Regions from separate parts of the Mesorhizobium sp. RCC_202 genome, predicted to be linked through region 2. Evidence: predicted binding sites of a transcription regulator. Region 2 holds the regulator's gene; each other region holds the start of a gene.
The links. Region 2 encodes LexA, which represses DNA repair genes until DNA is damaged. Its sites were predicted from a motif close to TGTTCNNNNTGTGTTCNG; they were not measured.
Positions count from the first base shown of each region.

Region 1: the regulator LexA is predicted to act here: its motif matches at 3,603-3,620, upstream of AB6802_RS26960 (helicase-related protein).
Region 3: the regulator LexA is predicted to act here: its motif matches at 3,004-3,021, upstream of AB6802_RS23510 (sel1 repeat family protein).
Region 4: the regulator LexA is predicted to act here: its motif matches at 3,493-3,510, upstream of dinB (DNA polymerase IV).

Region 1 covers NZ_JBFUPO010000015.1:50,181-55,289, reverse strand. The annotation lists gene AB6802_RS26960 (helicase-related protein) at 1-3,378, opposite strand, end outside; gene phbB (acetoacetyl-CoA reductase) at 4,135-4,860, opposite strand; gene AB6802_RS26950 (acetyl-CoA C-acetyltransferase) at 4,985-5,109, opposite strand, start outside.
Region 2 covers NZ_JBFUPO010000005.1:132,637-137,745, reverse strand. The annotation lists partial or broken gene AB6802_RS13475 (ComEC/Rec2 family competence protein) at 1-1,345, shown strand, start outside; gene lexA (transcriptional repressor LexA) at 1,398-2,138, opposite strand; gene kynU (kynureninase) at 2,601-3,848, shown strand; gene AB6802_RS13460 (AMP-binding protein) at 3,864-5,109, opposite strand, start outside.
Region 3 covers NZ_JBFUPO010000011.1:9,860-14,968, reverse strand. The annotation lists gene AB6802_RS23525 (biotin carboxylase N-terminal domain-containing protein) at 1-345, shown strand, start outside; gene AB6802_RS23520 (sugar O-acetyltransferase) at 352-906, opposite strand; gene AB6802_RS23515 (ABC transporter substrate-binding protein) at 1,004-2,125, opposite strand; gene AB6802_RS23510 (sel1 repeat family protein) at 2,602-2,868, opposite strand; gene AB6802_RS23505 (DUF2147 domain-containing protein) at 3,306-3,647, shown strand; gene AB6802_RS23500 (toll/interleukin-1 receptor domain-containing protein) at 3,777-4,490, opposite strand; gene AB6802_RS23495 (hypothetical protein) at 4,692-4,844, shown strand; gene AB6802_RS23490 (hypothetical protein) at 4,893-5,096, shown strand.
Region 4 covers NZ_JBFUPO010000003.1:223,535-228,643, forward strand. The annotation lists gene AB6802_RS08375 (patatin-like phospholipase family protein) at 1-1,209, opposite strand, end outside; gene plsY (glycerol-3-phosphate 1-O-acyltransferase PlsY) at 1,402-2,058, shown strand; gene dinB (DNA polymerase IV) at 2,139-3,404, opposite strand; gene AB6802_RS08390 (hypothetical protein) at 3,750-3,986, shown strand; gene AB6802_RS08395 (hypothetical protein) at 4,147-4,551, shown strand; gene AB6802_RS08400 (hypothetical protein) at 4,603-4,938, opposite strand.

The DNA of each region.
Region 1 (5,109 bases), on a different contig from region 2:
CTTCTTCAGCTGGTCGCGCAAGGCGGCAAGCTTGGCGAAGGGTGAATCCGGGTCGAAACGCACCGGCCGTTCTTCGCGGGGCTTGGCCTGGAAGGGTGGCTTGCCGCCTGGAGCGTTGCCCTTGCCATCTTGCCTCTTGCCCTTCCAGTCGGGCCTGCCTTCGCGGCGGCCCCCCTCGGGGCGCTCGCTCTGCGGCCTGCCTTCACGTCGCTCGCCATTCTCGCGCCGGTCGCCGGTCTCCGGCCGCGGCTTGAACTTCGAGCGATCGAAGCGCGGCTTGCCGGCGCCGTCGCGGCGGCCTTCATTGGCAGGCTGGTCGCCGGGCTGGGCGCTGGCGGCGCCAAGCTGGCCGTCACGCGCGGGCTGGTTGCCGCGCGGGCGATTGTCGCGACGGTTGTCGTGGCGATGACGCGGGCGCTGATGATCGAAACGGGCCTGTCGCCACAGCAGGATCGGTTTTGGTTCCTCCGGCTCGGCTGGCGCCTCGCTGGGCGTGGTTTGCGATGCTTCGACGACCTCTACCGGTGCGGTGTCGCCTTCCGCCGAGATTTCAGGCTCGACCGCGGGTTCAACGGCTTCGGCTGCCGGCGGTGCCGTCTCGGCAGTCGCCGGCGTATCGGCTTGCTCTTCTACCGGATCGCTTGCCTCCACGGCGTCGGCAACCACCGTCTCTTCCGGCGCGGGTTCGGCATCCGCTTCGATGGTCGGCTCCGGGGCAGTTTCGGTCACGGGCTCCGCCGTCGCGGTCGGATCGGCGGCGACGTCGGTGTTTTCAGCCGGCGTTTCGGTAACGGCGTCAGCCGCTGGCGCGGTTTCGGCCACTGCCGCGGCACGCGCGGCCTCTTCCGCCGCCAGCTTCGCGGCGGCTGCCTCGCGGGCGGCATTGTCCTGCGCGTCGAGTTTTGCCTTCACTTCGGCCGGAGGCTTTGGCTCGGCGCGATAGCCGAGACCCTTCAGGATCTCTTCCATGTCGTCGGCGGTGGCGCCGAGGATCGACATCATCGGCGGCGTCACCATGAAGGACTGGCCGTCATAGGCGCCGTCCGGCCGCTGGCCGAGACCGGGCTTCCAGTTGGTCGCCGGGCGGATCAGGTCGGCAAGCCGCTCGAGAATGTCGATGCGCACGGCGCGGCGGCCGAGATTGCGGTAGCCGGCGAGCTTGTAGAAAGTCTTGTCGAAGGCAGGATCGATGACCACCGAGGTGCGGCCCGAGGCCAGCGCATGCACCACGTCGCCGAAGCCGGGCTTGTCCTTGCCGTCGTTCTTCAGCGCCCAGAGCAGCGTCACCAGTCCGGCCGGCGCGGGCTTGATCAGCGCCGGGACGAAGACATGGTAGGCGCCGAAGCGCACGCCGAGACGGCGCAAGGCGGCGCGGCCTTCCTGGTCGAGCGACTTCATCTCTTCGGCGATGTCGCGGCGGTTGATCAGGCCGAAATGCTCGACCAGCTGGAAGGCGATGCCACGAGCGATGCCGGCGAGCTGTTCGGCATTCTTAAGGTCGACCAGCGGCTTCAACAGCGACTCGATCTGGAAATTGACGAAACGCTCGGCGCGCGCCGCGACCTTGTCGCGGGCGGGACCGGTCAGCTGCTCGTCGGCCAGAAGCACCAGCCTCGGCTTCAGCGCCTCGTCGGCGGAGACCAGCGTGCCGATCGGCGCGCCGATCCAGCGCAAGACGCCGTCCGAGCCCAAAGCGAGATCGCGATTGGCGCAAGCGCCAAAACGTTCGGCGCGCGCCTCGAACTCTGCCGCGAGCGCCTTCTGTGCGGCGGTGCGCACCGCCTTGGCGTCCTCGCCGCCGGCGCTCTGGTCGGCAGTGAAGCGGAACCCTTGCAGTTCGCCGACATGATGGCCTTCGACGAGGACGGTTCCGGTTGGGCTGATTTCGGCTTCAGGCATCGTATTTTCTCTAAGGCGCCGCATGAGGACGGAAGTCCTGCGGTCTACGAAGCGTTTCGTCAACCGCTCATGCAGCGCATCCGACAATCTGTCTTCGATTTCGCGCGTCTTTTCCTGCCAGTGTAGCTGATCGGCCAGCCAGCCCGGCCTGTTGGACACGAATGTCCAGGTTCGGATCTGCGCGATGCGGTGCGACAGCGTGTCGATATCGCCTTCGGTCGTGTCGGCGCGGCGCACCTGCTCGGCCATGTAATTCTCGTCGACGTGCCCGTGACGGGCGAGGTCCATATAGATCGAAGCGATAAGGTCAGCATGCTGTGCCGGCGCGATCTTGCGGTAGTCGGGCAAGGCGCAGGCTTCCCAAAGCAGCGCCACTCGTTCCTTGCTGGTGGCTAAAGCCCGAATCGCCTCGTCGCGCGACAGATGTTCCAGCGCCTGCGCATCGACCGCCGGCAGCGCCCGCGTCAGTCCCTCGACCGGCGCATTGGTTTCGATCGACCGCTTCAGCGCGTCGAGGTTCGAAAAATCGAACTGGGCGGTGCGCCACTGCAGCACCTTCACCGGGTCGAAGTCGTGGCCCTCGATCTTCTTGACCAGGTCCTCGTCGAGCGGGTCGACCTGGCCGGTGACGCCGAAGGTGCCGTCGCGCAGATGGCGGCCGGCGCGGCCGGCGATCTGGCCAAGCTCGGCAGCGGTCAGGTTGCGGTACTGGTAACCGTCGAACTTGCGGTTCTGGGCGAAGGCGACATGGTCGAGATCGAGGTTCAGCCCCATGCCGATGGCGTCGGTGGCGATGAGATAGTCGACGTCGCCCGACTGGAACAGCGCCACCTGGGCATTGCGGGTGCGCGGCGAGAGCGCGCCGAGCACGACGGCGGCTCCGCCCTGCTGGCGGCGGATCAGCTCGGCGATGGCATAGACCTCGTCGGCCGAGAAGGCGACGATCGCAGTGCGCCGCGGCAGGCGGGTCAGTTTTTTGGAACCGGCATAGGCGAGATGCGACAGGCGCGGCCGCGTCACCACCGACACGCCCTTCAAGAGCCGCTGCAGGATGCCGTGCATGGTGGCGGCGCCGAGCAGCAGCGTCTCCTGGCGGCCACGCAGATTAAGGATGCGGTCGGTGAAGATGTGGCCGCGCTCGAGATCGCCGGCAAGCTGCACCTCATCGATGGCGACGAAGGCGGCGTCGGTCTCGCGCGGCATCGCCTCGACGGTGCACACCGAATATCGCGCGCCGGCAGGCTGGATCTTCTCCTCGCCGGTGATCAGCGCAACCTTGTGGGCGCCGACCTTTTCACAGACTCTCGTGTAAACCTCGCGCGCCAGCAGCCGCAGCGGCAGGCCGATGACACCGCTTTCATGCGCCACCATGCGTTCGATGGCGAGATGCGTCTTGCCGGTGTTGGTCGGTCCAAGCACCGCGGTGACGTCGCGGCCGGAAAGGATCAGCGGCTCTCTGTGTTTCGGCTGGATGTTCATCGGCTCGGAAATGAGGCTTTCTGCCGCTTTGATTGCTGGAGCACGATCTTTCTCCGAAAACCGGTTCCCGCTTTCCGGGATCATGCTCTCGTCGGAAACGTAGCGCTGCCGCCGCGTATGACAGGCGACACATAGGGATTTCAGGCGCGGAGCGAAAGCGGAATGTTCTTTCGCGGGATCGATGCCGTCTTGAAGAGTGGACAAAAGCCGCTGGCGTTAACCGCTGGAACGAGTCTGGAACGAATCAGCGACGAATCACAGACTCGCTCGGATTCAGGTTTTGTTCACGGCTACATGTGGATTTTTTGACGGTGGTCCTCACCACATGCTGAATCGCGAAACTGGCCCGATTTATGCTGAGACGATGCAATGCGCGAGAGTCCGTTAACCTTTGCCGGTGAACGATCGCCGCAGACAGGCGCCCAGCCGACAAGGTTATGAAATTATTGATCTTTCCTAACCGGTTTTAAGGAATGCGGTAACGTTTGAGGCCTCCGCCGTTAACTTCCCGACCAAAGCCGGAACGAATCGGCGACGAATCAGCGATCTATGAAGTTTCCCGGTTTGTTCACCCCAACATATGGTGTTATCCACAGCTTGTGCACCGACAGCGCACAGCTTGCGAGCAGACTTACGCACAAGGCCGGGAAGGGGCGTTAACCTTTGCGTGCCGAATTGGGGCATCGCCTCGCGTCGCCTGTCGTCGGCCAGCGAAAAAGCGGGCGGCCCGGTGGGCCCGCCCGCTTTCAAAACACATCAAGCGAAGTACTGGCCGCCATTGGCGGTGATGGTCGAGCCGGTGATGAAACCGGCGTCGTCGGAAGCGAGGAAGACGACGCAACGCGCGATCTCTTCCGGCTCGCCGAGGCGGCCGACCGGGATCTGCGGCAGGATGCGCTCGTTGAGAACCTTCTCATCGATCGCCTTGACCATCTCGGTGGCGATGTAGCCGGGGCAGATGACATTGACGGTGATGCCGGCGCGTGCCCCCTCCTGCGCCAGCGCCTTCGAGAAACCGATGTCGCCGGCCTTGGCGGCGGAATAGTTGACCTGGCCCGCCTGGCCCTTCTGGCCGTTGATCGAGGAAATGGTGATGACGCGGCCGAACTTGCGATCGCGCATGCCGCTCCACAGCGGATGGGTCATGTTGAAGACGCCGGAGAGGTTGGTGTCGATGACCTCTTTCCACTGCTCGCGCGTGATCTTGTGGAACATGGCGTCGCGGGTGATGCCGGCGTTGTTGACAAGAACGGAGACTGGACCGAGATCGGCCTCGACCTTTTTGATGCCTTCGGCGCAAGCGTCATAGTCGGCGACCGACCATTTGTAGACTGGAATGCCGGTCTCGGCCTTGAACCTGGCCGCGGCCTCGTCATTGCCGGCATAGTTGGCGGCAACCGCATAGCCGGCGTTTTTCAGGGCGATCGATATTGCCGCACCGATGCCGCGCGAGCCACCGGTGACGATTGCTACTTTGGTCATGCATTCCCTCCCTTTGGTCGGGAGTGAGTAGGGAGTAGCGAATAGCGAGTAGGGGTTTTGATGTCCTGTCGCGCCTACGCCATTCTTCCCTATTCGCTACTCCCTATTCACTACTCACTCTCTTTCACAGCGCTTCCACGCACATGGCGACGCCCATGCCGCCGCCGATGCAAAGGGTGGCGAGGCCCTTCTTGGCGCTGCGGCGGCGCATTTCATGGACCAGCGTGTTGAAGATGCGGGCGCCCGAGG
Region 2 (5,109 bases):
GCCGGTGAAGAAATACGCCGCGGCAATCGCGCTCATCTCGATCGCCGCTTATCTCGTCATCTCCGGCATCGTGGTCGCGGCCGAGCGCAGCTTCATCATGCTGGCGGTGATGCTGATTGCGGTGCTTTTCGATCGCGCGGCGCTGACCATGCGCAATCTGGCGATCTCGGCCATCGCCGTCATCCTGGTTTCGCCGCACGAGGTGGTCGGCCCGAGCTTCCAGATGTCGTTTGCCGCGACCGCGGCGCTCGTCGGCGCCTATGCCGGCTGGGCCGACTACCGCGCCGACAAAATACGGGCGCCGCCGGCAAAGCATTCATTCCTGGGTTTCTGGTCGAGAAAACTGGCGGTTGGCGTCGGCGGCGCGGCCATGACATCGCTGATCGCCGGCAGCGCGACGGTGCTGTTCGCCATTTGGCATTTCCAGCGCGTATCGCCGCTCAGCCTGGTGGCCAACCTTGCGGTCATGCCGATCGTCTCACTGATCGTCATGCCGTTTGCAGTGCTGAGCGCATTGGCCATGCCCTTCGGCCTCGACGGCCCGTTCCTCTATGTGATGGGCAAGGGCCTGACGGCGATGGTTGCGATTTCGGCATGGATTTCCGAGCGCTCGCCGGTCGACGCTGTCGGCCTGATCTCGATCCAGTCGGTGCTTCTGGCAACGATCGCGCTTGTCATCGCCACCATGGCGACCACCTGGCTGAGGCTCGCCGCCGCGCCCTTCGCGCTTGCCGCCTTGCTGGCCATTCCGCATGTGCGCACCCCGGACCTTCTCATTTCGGAGGATGCGCATCTGGTGGCGATGCCGATCGGCGGCGGCGAGCTCGCCATCAACCGTGAGCGCGCCAACGAATTCACGACCGACAACTGGAAGCGAGCGCTGCAGTCGGAAACGATCGTGCCGCCGGAGATCTTCGCCAGAGGCGCGTTGGACGTCGCCGATCCAGTCGACCTGCCGCCGGGCTCACCTTTCTACTGCACCGGTGACCTGTGCATCGGCCGGCATCCATCCGGCGCGATCGTCGCGCTCGCCGAGACCCGCGACAGCGCACGCCCAGCCTGCGGCTTCGCCGACCTCATCGTCATCAACGACGCCACGGCCTACAATCCGTGCTGGGATCCGCGCATTCTCGTCGTTACCAAGCGGCAGCTCGCGCTTGACGGCAGTGCCGCCGTCTTCTTCGACACGCAGTCGGCAACGGCGCGGCCAGTCGTTCGCTACGCCGTCGAGCAGCCGTACCGGCCCTGGCACGAGCAGCGGAAATACGCGCGCGAGGCGAGGGGGCTAGCGCCGTACAAAAAGCCGGAGAGGGCGGATGCGAAGCCCTCGCCGCCGGCTCAGTAGATCGCTACGCAATTCCGGACGGAAAACCGCTGTGCACTTTTCCTGGAATTGCTCAGTAACGTCTGATCAGCCCGACAAGCTTGCCCTGCACCTTGACCCGGTCAGGCCCGAAGATGCGCGTCTCATAGGCCGGGTTGGCGGCTTCGAGCGCGATCGAGGCGCCCTTGCGGCGGAAGCGCTTGAGCGTCGCTTCCTCATCGTCGACCAGCGCCACGACGATCTCGCCCGGGCTCGCCGTGTCGGCGTTGCGGATGATGACGGTGTCGCCGTCGAAGATGCCGGCCTCGATCATCGAGTCGCCCTTGACCTCGAGCGCGTAATGCTCGCCGCCCGTGATCATGTCCGGCGGCACGGAGATCGAATGCGTCCGGTGCTGAATGGCGTCGATCGGTACACCGGCGGCGATGCGGCCCATGACCGGGATAGAGATGGCCGAAACGGCATCGTCGTCATTGCTCGGCGAGGGTGCGCGCGATGAAGCCGCCGGCTTGATCTGCCGGCCGAGATTGCCTTGGCCCTGGCCGCCCTGGATGACGCTTGGCGAAAACTTCCTCGCGGCATTGAGGCCGGGCGCGATCGAATCGGGCAGCCGCAGCACTTCCAATGCCCGCGCCCGGTTGGGCAGCCGGCGAATGAAACCGCGTTCTTCCAGCGCCGTGATCAGTCGGTGGATGCCGGACTTCGACGCAAGGTCGAGCGCTTCCTTCATTTCGTCGAAGGACGGAGGAATGCCGCTCTCTTTCAGACGTTCGTGGATGAACATCAGGAGTTCATGTTGTTTGCGCGTCAGCATCGGCCGCCCCCAAGGGTTCAGAAACCAGAATCAGAAAAACAAACCCAGAACAAACACTATCTGTTCCAGTTGTGTTCCGCAACCGTTTAAAGTTTAGTGAATTTGTTAGGACAGCCGAAACCATGTTGCGTCGGCGCGGATGCCGTTGCGAGGGCCGGCTGAGCCTTAGGTCTTGATTCCGTTCCATTTTACAACCCCATCGTTCACAGGAGACGGGGACGTCCACATCGTGAATGCGCAGGGCGGGATAGGCTCTGCCACCCGATTCATCTGCGGCACCGTGAACGAAACGAACTCAAAAGGCCAACGTCGGCATAATTCCGATCTCTCGCCTGGCATCGATGGACCAGCGGACAAGGACAAAAGGGTCTTGCCGTAGCGTGGACGGCGGTGAGACAAACCGCGCATGGCCGGCGGTAGCTTCATATGCTGCGTCGGGCCCGAACGGGAGGCAATTGCATAATGACGGGAATTCCTGATCTGGCGTCTGTTGAGGCGATGGACGCCGCCGATCCGTTGCGCTCCATGCGCGATCGCTTCGTGCTGCCCGATGGGGTCATCTATCTCGACGGCAATTCACTGGGTGCCGCTTCATCCGATGTCTTCAGCGAGATCGAAAACGCCGCCAGGCGTGAATGGGCGCAGGATCTGATCCGCGCCTGGAACACCGCCGGCTGGTTCGACATGCCCGTCGAATTGGGTGACCAGCTTGGGCGCTTGATTGGCGCCGGATCCGGCCAGACGGTCGTCTGCGATACGACTTCGATCAACATCTACAAGGTTTTGCATGCAGCGCTGGCCATGCGGCCTGAACGGTCCGTCATCGTTGCCGAGGGCGATAGCTTTCCGACCGACCTCTACATGGCGGAAGGCGTGGCCTCGACACGGCCCGGCACGGTGCTGAGCCTGGAAGGCGTCGACGCCCCGGCGATCGAGGAATTGATCGACGAACGCGTCGCCGTCATCCTCGTCAACCACGTCAACTACAAGTCCGGTCGGTTGCGCGACATGGCGACGCTAACGCGCAAGGCCCACCAGGCCGGCGCGTTGATCGTCTGGGATCTCTGCCATACGGCGGGTGCGCTGCCGGTGAATCTCGACGGCTCGAATGCCGATTTCGCCATCGGCTGCACCTACAAATATCTCAATGGCGGTCCGGGCGCGCCGGCCTTCATCTATGCCGCGAACCGCCACCACGGCGACATCCGCCAGCCGCTCAGCGGCTGGTGGGGCCATGCAAGGCCTTTCGCCTTCGAACAGGGTTATGCCGCAGGCTCGGGCATTCGCCGGTTCCTGTGCGGAACGCAGCCGGTGTTGTCGATGCGGGCGCTGAAGGGCGCGCTCAATCTCTGGGACGAGGTCGACATGACCGTCGTGCGCGACAAAAGCATCGCGCTGACGGATCTGTTCATCCAGCTTGTCGAAGCCAGATGCGGCGCCTTTGGCCTCGAGCTAGAAAGTCCACGCGATGGCGCCGAGCGCGGCAGCCAGGTGTCCTTCGCCCATCCCAACGGCTACCAGGTGATGCGCGCCTTGATCGAGCGTGGCGTCATCGGCGATTTCCGCGCGCCGTCCACCATTCGCTTCGGCTTCACGCCGCTCTATGTCGGCTATCGCGATGTCTGGGATGCGGTCGGCGTGCTGGAGGATATCCTGCGCACAGGCGCCTGGCAGGACGCGCGCTTTGCGGTCAAGACGGCCGTTACCTGAAGCGGAATCGCCCGCTTAATGGGCCTTTTCGCTGCGTAGACGAAAACGCTGGATCTTGCCGGTCTGGGTCTTGGGCAAGGCCGCGATGAACTTTACTGACCTGGGGTATTTGTAAGGCGCGATCGTTGCCTTGACGTGATCCTGCAGGCGTCTGACCGTCGCGGCGTCCGGCGCCACGCCGGTTGCCAGCACGACATGCGCCTCGACGATCTGACCGCGTTCGCTATCCTCGGCGCCGATGACGGCGCATTCCGTGACGTCGGGGTGTGACAGAAGTGCTGCTTCGACCTCAGGGCCGGCAATGTTGTAGCCGGCGCTGACGATCATGTCGTCGGAGCGGGCGGCGAAATGGAAGAAGCCGTCCTCGTCCTGCACGAAGGTGTCACCGGTCAGGTTCCAGCCGTCGCGGACATAGTCTGCCTGGCGGGTATCGGCCATGTAGCGGCAACCGGTCGGGCCGCGCACCGCCAGCCTGCCAATCGTGCCGCGCGGCAACTCGCGCATCGCGTCATCGACAATGCGCGCCTCGTAGCCGCCCACCGGCTTGCCGGTCGAAGCCGGCTTCCTATCGCCGAAGCGGTTGGAAATGAAGATGTGCAGCATCTCGGTCGCTCCGATGCCGTCGAGGATCGGCTTGCCGGTCTTGCGCGTCCACTCGTCGAAGACAGGGGCGGGCAGCGTCTCGCCGGCCGAAACGGCGACCCGCAGCGACGACAGGTCGGCGCCTTCATCCATGGCTTTCAGCATGGCGCGGTAGGCGGTCGGCGCGGTGAAGGAGATGGTTGCCTTGTAGGTCTCGATGATGTGGATCATGTTGGGCGGTGTCGCCTGCTCCAGCAGTGTCGCCGCAGCGCCGAAGCGCAAAGGGAAAATCGCGAGGCCGCCGAGGCCGAAGGTGAAGGCCAGCGGCGGCGAGCCGACAAAGATGTCTTCGGGCGTCACCTGGAGAATCTCGCGGGCATAGGCATCGGCGATGATCATCAGGTCGCGATGAAAATGCATCGTCGCCTTGGGCACGCCAGTCGTCCCTGATGTGAAGCCGAGAAGAGCCACGTCGTCGCGTCCGGTGTCGACGGCGGTGAAGGTGACGGACTTGTCGAGGGCGGCGCGGTCGAGTTCAGCATCGTGGTTGGCGGTGCCGTCGAAGCCGATGACCTGCTTGAGGAAGGCGCTGTCCTTGGCGCAGGCGGTCATCTCGTCCATCAGCCGCGTATCGCAAAGCGCGATGCCGATTTCAGCCTTGTCGACGATCTTGGCGAGC
Region 3 (5,109 bases), on a different contig from region 2:
CTGAGAAATCTGCCGCGCACGGCACGTTGGCCCGGCCACGTCACCGTGTTCGAAGGCGCGGTCGGCCACACATTCGCGGTTCCCGATCCGCTGTCCCGGGCCGACGAGGCGGGGGCTGCGTCAGGCAGCCTGCGCGCGCCAATGCCTGGCCTGGTCAAGCTGGTGCGCGCGGCGGCCGGCGATACCGTCAGCAAAGGCCAGCCGCTGCTGATCCTCGAGGCGATGAAGATGGAACATACCATCGCCGCGCCGCATGACGGCGTCATCGCCGAAATCGCGACTGAAGGCGCGCAGGTCAGCGACGGCACCGTGCTGGTGCGTTTCGCGGAGGATGGCCAGGGCTGAGGCTGTTCAGCCTGCGATCGAGCGAATGATTTTTGCCGGATTTCCGCCGACAAGGGTGTTTGGCGCAACGTCACGGGTGACAACCGAACCGGCCGCGACGACCGAATTCTCACCTATCGTCACGCCGCCGATGACCGTCACGCCGGCTGCGATCCAGACGTTCCTCTCGATCACGATCGGCCTTGCGATCACGCAAGCGCGCCGCTGCGAAGGCTCGATCGGATGGCCGGAGGTGATGAGGCTGACATTGGGCCCGATCATCACGTCGTCGGCGATGTCGAGCCCGCCGAGATCGTAGAACGTGCAGTTCTGGTTGACGAAGACATTGCGCCCGACCCGCGTATCCAGCCCGCCAGTCGCGTAGAAGGGCGGTATCAGCAGAAAGCTGCCGTCCACCTTTTGCCCGATGAGCTCGCTGAACAAGGCGCGGATGTCATCGGCATCGTCATACGTCAAACGGTTGAGCCTGGCGGTGATCGCCATGGCTCTTTTGACGTTGGCCGTCATGGCCGCCGATTCCGGCGTGCGCCTTGGAATTATCCGGGTGCCGTCGTCAGCCATTCTCGAATCTCTCCAGGCGCGACCCGAGTGTAGCCACAGGACAGGCCAAACGAAAATGGCCGGGACAAGCCCGGCCATCTCCGAAGACAGAACCGAATTACGGCTGGATCGGCGCGTATTTGCCGTCATGCCACTGGTTGATGTCGTAGCTGGCGTTCTTGAGGTCGCCCTTCTCGTCGAAGATGACATCGCCGACGACGGTGCTGATCGGCTTGCCGTCCTTCAGCGCTTCGGCGACCTTGGCCGGATCGTCGGTGCCGGCGCGCTTGACGCCTTCGGCCACCGCCTGGACGACGGCGTAGGAGAACAGCGTGAAGCCTTCCGGCGTGAAGCCGCCGGCCTTGATCTTGGCGACCGCGTCCTTGGCTTCCGGCTTAGCCTGCGGGTCGGAAGGGAACACGAACAGGGTGCCTTCACCCGCCGGGCCGGCAACCTGCCAGAATTCCGGCGAGGCGATCGAGTCGGGCATGATCAGCTGGAACTTGACGTTCTGCTCGGCCGCCTGGCGCAGGATCAGGCCCGCCTCAGGGTGGTAGCCGCCGAAATAGACGACGTCGGCCTTGAGCTCCTTCAGCTTGGTGACGAGGGCCGAATAGTCCTTTTCACCGGCGTTGATGCCTTCATAGTCGACTTCCTTGAGGTCGCCGGCGTTCATCGTCGCCTTGACGGCGTCCGCGACGCCCTGGCCGTAGGCGCTCTTGTCGTGCAGGACGACGACATTCTTGCCGGCATATTTCTTGGCGATCCACGGGCCGATGAAGGCGCCCTGCGCGTCGTCACGCGTATAGAGGCGCATGATCGTCGGCCAGCCGGACTTGGCCGCAGCGTCGGTCAGTACCGGGTTCGACGAGGCCGGGCTCATCATCAGCGTGCCGGCTTCGGCATAGACGGCCGAGGCCGGAATGCTTGAGCCCGAGCAAGCATGGCCGTCGACGAACTTGACGCCGTTGGCGACGATGCGGTTGGCGACCGAGACCGCCTGCTTCGGATCGCACTGGTCGTCCTCGATGTCGAGCTTGATCTGTGAGCCGTTGATGCCGCCCGCCGCGTTGATCGCATCGGCGGCTGCCTGCGCGCCCTGCTTGAACTGATCGCCGATGGTGGCGAGCTGGCCGGTCATCGGGCCGACCACCGAAATGGTGATGTCGTCGGCGAAGGCAACCGGGGCGCTCATCATCAGCCCAAATGCGGCCGCGCTCAAAATACCCAATTTTTTCATGACTATAAGAACTCCTCCACTTGCGCGCGACGATATGGTCGCGCTTGTTCTACAGAGCCGGGACAATTTCACCGTTCACTGAACCTGTCGAGAGGACAGTGCATCTGGTTTTGGTTCATTCCGGCGAGGATTTCTTGGGCCAAGGGGCCCACCTGATTACCTAAAGCGCGTCGCGTCGAATGGAATCGACGCGGCGCGCTTTAGCTCGCCGTTTGATGCATGTCGTCGTCGCAAAACCGAAGCCACTTTTGCGCGACATGCATTAGCCTAATGCAAAAAGCCGCGCCAACCTTGTACCGGTCGGTCGCGGCTTTTGCAGTCGAGCTCCCTGGACGCCCCCGCGCCTGAAACCCGCTCGCTTCCCTGTTTCTTGCTGCGCGGCTTGGCAGTTGACTTGCCGCGTTCTTGGTCTTGTCAGTCGGCCGTCTTGCCGCGGCCCTGTCCCCTGATTGGTCCCCGCCGTTGTGTCCGCGGGATCAGTGCATCGTCATCCATTCGCGGGCTTCGCGCAGCGCCTTGGCGATATCGGTCTTCGACATCGTCGCCGACAGCTCCGAGCGCAATTCCGCGGCGCGGGTCGAGCCCTTGATGGCGGCGATGTTGAACCATTTGTGGGCGGCGACGACGTCGGTCTCGCAGTCGCGGCCGGTCGCATACATCATGCCCAGTTCGAAAAGAATGTCGGCCTGGGCGGTTGCCCCCATGGCGCCGACGCCGGCTTCAAGCATTTCAAAGCGTGCCATTTCAATCCCCTGTCTGGCTCCCGAGAGCTGCCTCCTTCTGTCCCCGGTGTTCGCTTGGGGTGGGCCGCTCTTTCGATGCTTTCGAGGATGACGCCTGGCCTTGAATCCGTCGTTAAATGGCGTGCTTAATTTGAAGAAAACAAAGCTAAAACAAGAGGTAAACGTGAAAGTTCGTTAAGCATGGGAATCCAGCGATTGCGCCGTTTTGCCTCAAATTCGATGAAAATGCCGCGAACCGGAAGCAAGACTTCGCTAACCACGGATTCCGAAGCCTTTTTCGTCACCGTTCATTTTCGACGATCCGGGCCGGCAAAATCCTTGCAACCTTCCGTGGCGGCACCGCTTTTGTTTTGGTGGGAGCTGGATTAGCTTTACCTTTGCGTAAGGGGCAGACGGGCGGATCGTAGCCCCGCCGGCAACCTACAGGGAGGACAGACATGTTTCGAAAAGTAAGCTTGGCGCTCGCGGCCACCTTGATCATGGCCGGCGCCGCATGGGCCGACCCGATCGAGGGCAATTGGAAGACGCAGGCCGGCGACACCGCCGCGATCGGTGGCAGCGGCTCGTTTTCCATCACACTGAAGTCCGGCAAATATGCCGGCAAGACCATCGGCTCGCTGAAGGCGGCCGGCGACAACAAATACACCGGCAACATCACCGACCCGGCGAACGACAAGACCTATTCCGGCAAAGCCACGCTTTCGGGCACCTCGCTGAAGATGAGCGGCTGTGTGCTGGGCGGGCTAATCTGCAAGAGCCAGACCTGGCACAAGCTCTGATCGCCGAAAAACCGACCGTCCGAAACGGGGCCCGTTTTGTTTTGGGAGCGTTGCGCCTTCTGGAGATCGGCTCAACAGCGACGGGGGCTCATACGCAGACCGCACCTTCGATGTCGCATCATTCTACATCTAGGATGAAACGGCCTCCTTCGCCTTGCGTAGCGCCTCCGCCCTCGTTTTGATCGCCTCCGCGACCTGAGTGAGGCCGTCGTCCCTATCGGGAAAACTGGAAATGGCTTTTCCACCCAAAGCCGCTTGAAATTGGCTGAAGGGTTCGTACTTCCAGAGGCACTCTCGTGCAATTACAGGAATGACCACGAGCGATTTCTCCTGCTCACGTTGAAGGGCTCGGGTCAACTCTACTGTGTTGCAATAATCCGAATTTATAAAGTCAACGCTGACCAGGAGCACCACAACTTCCGCTGTCTCCAGATTCTTGGCGATGGCTTCAGCCCATTTTTCTCCCGCCTCAATTTTTTCATCGTGCCAAGCGTCGATCAGGCCGGCCCGTTTAAGCGGGGACAAGTGTTTGATCAACTCGGCTTTGAGGGCGACATCGGCGTGAGAATAAGAAATGAAAGCCTTGAGCGGTTTGGGCTTCGGTTTTTGGGAGGGCTGAACGAGGCTTATCTGACCTCCTCTTCCCGGGCTGACCCTGATCTTACCTTGCCGACGGAGCACCGCCTTGGTCCGGTTAAATGTCACATCCGCCCAACCAAGCTCATCACGCAGGGTGTTGCCGTTGACGCTGGTTCCTTCAGGACCCGACATCCGGGTCAGCGCGTCTATAAATCGCGCGACGAAGGTCCTCGCCTCTTTCGAGGCCTTTGCTTGCTTTGCCATCTAAACTCCCCCGTTTTGGCGATATGTTTCCCGAACTCGGTTTAGGGTCAACCCTGTTTGAACGTTTGTCGGGACGCTCCGTCTGTCGACGCAAACGTGCACTCAAAACCCCGTCAATCAATTTGAACCTCAGATGAATGCCGGTCTCAGAACCGGTTCAGAGGCATTTTGGCATTCTCTCCCGCATTGAAGGAGAGAGACATGCTTGCCCGTCGCTTCACCATCGTCTGCCTGCTGATGGGCCTGTTCGGGATGGGCTTCGCCATCCTCGTGGCGCAAGCCGGACGTCCGGCGCGCTCATGGGAAATGGCCGGCAGCTGCCGTCCGAATTGCGTGAACCAATTCAACCGCTGAAACGACCAAGATGAAACAAGTTAGCTGAAAACCGGGGACGCCACGACCATGAACCGCTTCACCACCCTTGCCGCGACGAGCCTCCGGCTGCTGCCGCGGGCGACCCTCTTCCTGATGCTGCTCGCCGTCCCGGTGCTGGCAATGCCGATGATGCGTGCCGATACCGGCCACAGGATCGAGGCGCCGGCGCACAAGGACAGGAGCGTCGGCTTCGTGCTGCTCATCAGCCTGCAGCGCGGGCAAGCTTCATAGGCGGTCAGGTGAC
Region 4 (5,109 bases), on a different contig from region 2:
CGCCTTCGACACTCGCGCGCAGCGCCCCGGCTTGATGTCACCCGGCTTCAGCGGCACACCCGTCCCAGCCGGCACCGCCGGCTGATACCAGCCGCGCAGCGCCTGGTCGGAGGCGCAGTAGCCCCAGTTGACCAGATCGATCGTCTCCTTGGCTCCCAGGAAATGCAGCGAGGTGCCGACATCGGCCGGCGCGGTCGCGGCACTTTGCGCGAAATGCGGCGCGGTCGCGTCCGGCTTGCTGGCGATCGACCAGTAGACGCCGCGCGTGGTGGCATAGTCGGGCCGTGTCGCGTCGTTGGGCTGGCCGCGGTCGTCGGCGTCCTTCGCCGCCTGGAAGCGGGCGACAAGGTCGCGGCGGCGCAGCGAGCGCACCTGGTTATCGGCGGTGTCGGAGACGCGCTTCAATTGCGAGTACCAGTTCCACAGCCCGGAATTCGACGCCCGCCAAGGCGCGCCCGCGTCGCTGACCAGAAGCCAGCGGCAGCGCTTCAGCGCCGGCTCGATGCCGTGATTGTCGTAGACGCCGCCATCGGTGAGCACGGCGCGGCGCGGTGGCACCGGTGGGCCGACCGTCGGGTCGAGCTTGTCGTTCTTCCACTGGAACGGCGTCAGGTCGAGCCGGAGCGGCGACAGCACCGGCGGAAAGGCCGACGAGGCGGCCACAGCCAGCGCGACCGGCAGGTCGGCATGATAGGCGACGCCGATCCGGTAGTCGGCGATGTAGCGCCGCGACAGCCGAAACAGCGAGCCGGTGCTGAGATTGCTGGAGCAGAACACGAACCAGGGTTTTTCCGGCAGGCCTTTCAGCATCGGCATCGCGCCATCGAACAGATGCCGCTCATAGCAGGCGGCAACTTCGCGCGCCGCGCTGGAAAACGGGTTGAGCAGGCCCACGGCGATCGACGGTGCGTCGAGGAACACTTGCGAGAAGTCCAGTATCTTGTTGAGATAGATGCCGAAATTGGTGGCGACACCGTCGACGAAGGTGAAGCGTGGCCACAGCACCGCCAACAGCCCGGCGGCGATCGAGCCGCCCGAGACGGAGCTCACCATGTCGAGCTTTGCAAGCAGCCCGGCCTCGTTCAGCCGGCACAGTGCGCCGGCATGAAACAGCATGGCGCGGTAGCCGCCGCCCGACAGGCAAAGGCCGAGATCGTAGCGCTCAACGCTGTCGTCCGCGTCGTCAGGCTGGACCGTGTCACTGGCCATGGATCACTCCGATCGGCGGGTTCGCCGACAGTCCAACCCAGCGCGGGCAATCTGGCAAGCGGCGAATCCTGGTGATTGGCCAAAGCGGTCAAGTTGCCAATCTCCCCACAAGCGGGGAGATCAGCAGTTCCCGCCTCGCGCTCTTCCCCAAAATGCGCCATAGCCGTGCAGAAGACGCGGGAGGTGGATCGCATGCTCTTCTGGATGGCAGCCGTGGCCGGACCGGCGGTCGCCTACCTGCTCGGTTCGGTCCCGACCGGCTATCTGGCCGGCCAGCTGGTCCGGGGTATCGACATCCGCGAGCATGGCTCGAAATCCACCGGCGCCACAAATGTGCTGCGCACGCTGGGCAAAGGGCCGGCGCTTGTCGTGCTTCTGGTCGATGTGCTGAAGGGCGTCGCGGCGATCGTCTTGGCCCGCTGGTTCCATGCCTGGCTTTACACGCTGCCGTCGTTGGCGCCGCTATCCGATGCGCAAAGCCTGGCGCCCTGGGGCGTGTGCCTGGCCGGGCTTGCCGTATTGCTCGGGCACGGCCGCTCGATCTGGCTGAATTTCACCGGCGGCAAATCCGCCGCCACCGGGCTCGGCGTGCTTCTGGCGCTGTCCTGGCCCGTCGGTGTCGGCGCCGCCGTGATCTTTGCCGTCGTGCTTGGCCTGTCTCGCATCGTCTCGCTGAGCTCGATGCTGGCGGCGCTGGCCGCGATCGCGCTGGTCTTGGCCCTGGAGCAGCCGCTGGCCTATCGGCTGCTGGTGATCGCCGGCGGCCTCTATGTCATTGCGCGCCACCGCGCCAACATCGGCCGGCTGATCGCCGGCACCGAGCCGCGCCTGGGGCAGGCGAGCCCTTGAAGCCATTCCAGAAAAGTGTGGAACGGTCGGGCTCGGCAACTTCGCCGTAGCCTCAGCCCACAATTGCGCAAAAAGCGTTCTCACAGCTCCTTCTCGGCCAGTTCCCTGAATTCGTCCGGCACCGAGCGTGCCGCTTCCAGCGCCACCGTGCCGTAGCCGACAGCCTCCTTGCCGAAGCGCTGGCGGATCTTATCGATGGCGCGGTCGGCGCCGAAGCGGGCCAACCCTTTGCGGCTGCCGGGCTTCAGCTTCTCGTCGGCCAGCCCGAGCGGCAGTTCGAGCTGCAGCTCGGCATGCTCCTCAAGATGCGAGACGGAGATGGCGAGCAGCGAGATGTCCTTCTCGCCGGCATTGGCGGCCAGCACGCCGCGCACCAGCTCCTCGGCGATTTCGGCCAGCATCGTCGTGGCCTGGATCGGCTGCTCCAGCGTCACCGAGCGCGAGACGGCACGCATATCGGCGAAGCGCACGCGCACCGTCACTGTACGTCCGGGCCGGTCCTTGGCGCGCAGGCGGCTGGCGACGCGGTCGGCGAGGTGCAAGAGCGTCGGCACGAAGATGCGCGGCACGGCCGGCTTGCGGCCGAGCGCCGACTGCGCGCCGGCTGAAATCGCGCGGCGATGCGTTTCCAATTTGCGTGGGTCGCGGTTCCAGGCAAGCGCCGCGAGCTTCTGGCCGGCGGCCGGGCCGAGCAGGCGCTCCAGCGCGCCGCCATGCGTGCGCGCCAATTGGCCGATGGTCTCGATACCGATCTCGGCCAGCCGCGCCTTGGTCGCGGGTCCGACGCCCCACATCAACGTGACCGGCAAATCGTGCAGGAAGGCAAGCTCGCTGCCGGGTGCGACCACCACCAGCCCGTCGGGCTTGGCCACCTGCGAGGCGATCTTGGCCAGATGCTTGGTCCGCGCCACGCCGATCGAGATCGGTAGGCCGAGCTCGGATTTCACGCGCTCGCGGATTTTTTGCGCGATCTGGTCGGGCTGGCCGAACAGATGCGTGCAGCCGGCGACGTCGGCAAAGGCCTCGTCGATCGAGATGCGCTCGACCAGCGGCGTGAAATCGTCGAGCACTTTGATCGCGGCGTCGCCGAGCCGCTGGTATTCGCTGAAGCGACCGCCGACGAAGATCAACTGCGGGCAGAGCTCGCGCGCCTTGCGGCCGGGCATGCCGCCGCGCACGCCGAAAACCTTGGCTTCATAGGAGGCCGCCAGCACCACGCCGCCACCGACCGCGATCGGCTTACCCGTGAGCGAGGGGTCGAACAACTGCTCGACCGAAGCATAGAAAGCGTCGAGATCGGCATGCAGGATGGTGGCTTCGCCGCAACCGGCATTCGTGGCGAGCATGCCGCGCTCCGTCTCCATCCGGCGTCGTTTTCACACCGGCCTGCTGCTGCGCTGCAGCATTAGCCGGATGTGTTTTAAGGAAAGTTGCATGAACATAAAGAGAACAAAGCAGGTTTTTTGTCAAGCCACGGCAGGGACGTCCCAGGCTGTCTGTGACCGATCGCACGCAAGTGCAACATCGCCAGTCTCGCCGCGAAGCAAAAAGCCCGCACGGCAAAGCCGCGCGGGCAGGGCTGGAGTAGTCACAGCACCAACGCGGTGAGACGGCATTGGTTGCGGTCGTCCAGGCGGGCGGGGCGGGAACAATTGGCGGCGCTTCACCGTTGTTTCGAAGCGGAGGCCGTGATGGACAATTTCGAGCTTATCGATCTTCTCTGCGTCGTCGAAGCGTGCGCCAGCGACCATGTCGCGGGCCGGGTCGTGCCGATGTCGAAAGCCGTCGAGGAACTGCGCGTGCTGACCGGCGACTTCGTCTCTTCGGACGAGAGCGCCGCCAACGCGCTGTCGCAGGTGGCGCTCGAGCGCGGCTGCGCGGTGCTGTTCGACGAGAGGCCAGGCGCTGAGATCGTGGCCGCGCCGTAGCTCGCGCCTTCCCCGAATTCAGCAGAAAGGCAGGATTGCTTCGCTGCCCCTGCCTTGAGAGTAAAATAAGACCTCAGTCCCTTCTACGTGAGGTAGCTAACATACGCCGCAACGTGTAGCTTGCCACACGGGGTTCAACTGAATCGGAGGGACAAGAATCATGCCACGGGTTTCGGAGCTTTTCTTCAAGACGGGCGTAATATTTTTGCTGCTGGGCATCGCCATCGGCATCAAGATGGGGATTTCCGGCGACCATGGCGCTTTCCCGGCGCACGCCCATTTCAATCTCCTGGGCTGGGTCACCAGCGCTATTTTCGGCGGCTATTATGCGCTCAATCCGGCCAAGGCCGAGAAGCGCCTGGCCATGATCCACTACGGCCTTTACACGCTCGGCCTGGTGGTGATGCTGCCGCCGCTTTACCTGAAATTCGCCACGGGCAACGACGCGGTAGACCCGATCCTGGGCATAGGGTCGCTCATTGTCGCCGCCGGCGTGCTGGTCTTTACCGTCGTGGTATTCTCGCCCGCGCAATCCGCGCGCTCGGCCACCATGGCGGCGCGCTAGGCGTATGAAGCAAATCGCCGGGCGGCTTGCCGCTCGGCGCGGTTTGCGCCCCTAGAGCAGCTTCAGACGAGAGATCAGAGCTTGAATGATGCCGTCGCGCTCGAAAGGACCGGGCAGCTTGGCGGGCGCTGTGTCGCCTGCCTTGCTTTCGGAGACTGCGCGGCCCTCGCGCTGGATGAGCACCAGCACGACTATGAAATAGGCGGCCTGCAAAAGCACGCCCGCCAATAACGTCCAACCAAGCGACGCCCAGATCGACCCGGTGGACGCATATGTCCACCCGAGGACCACCAAAAGCGTTGCCGTCATTCCCACAAGAAACCGCGGAAAATACATCTGCCCAACCGAGCGCCCTGGACCGTCCAAGGTCCCGGCAATCTCGCCCATTCTCTACCCGCCTTGAGCCTTGCACCTTTTCCAGCGCGACCGCAAGCGGTGGTTGTCGGCCGACCCTCCGGTACGGCCTTTTGGCCGATGTCGCAGGGACCAGCGTCTGGGGACTTCTGTTTAAGAAACCAGGAATCCCGACGTCTCGTTCCCCAAAGCGCAATCAAGTTA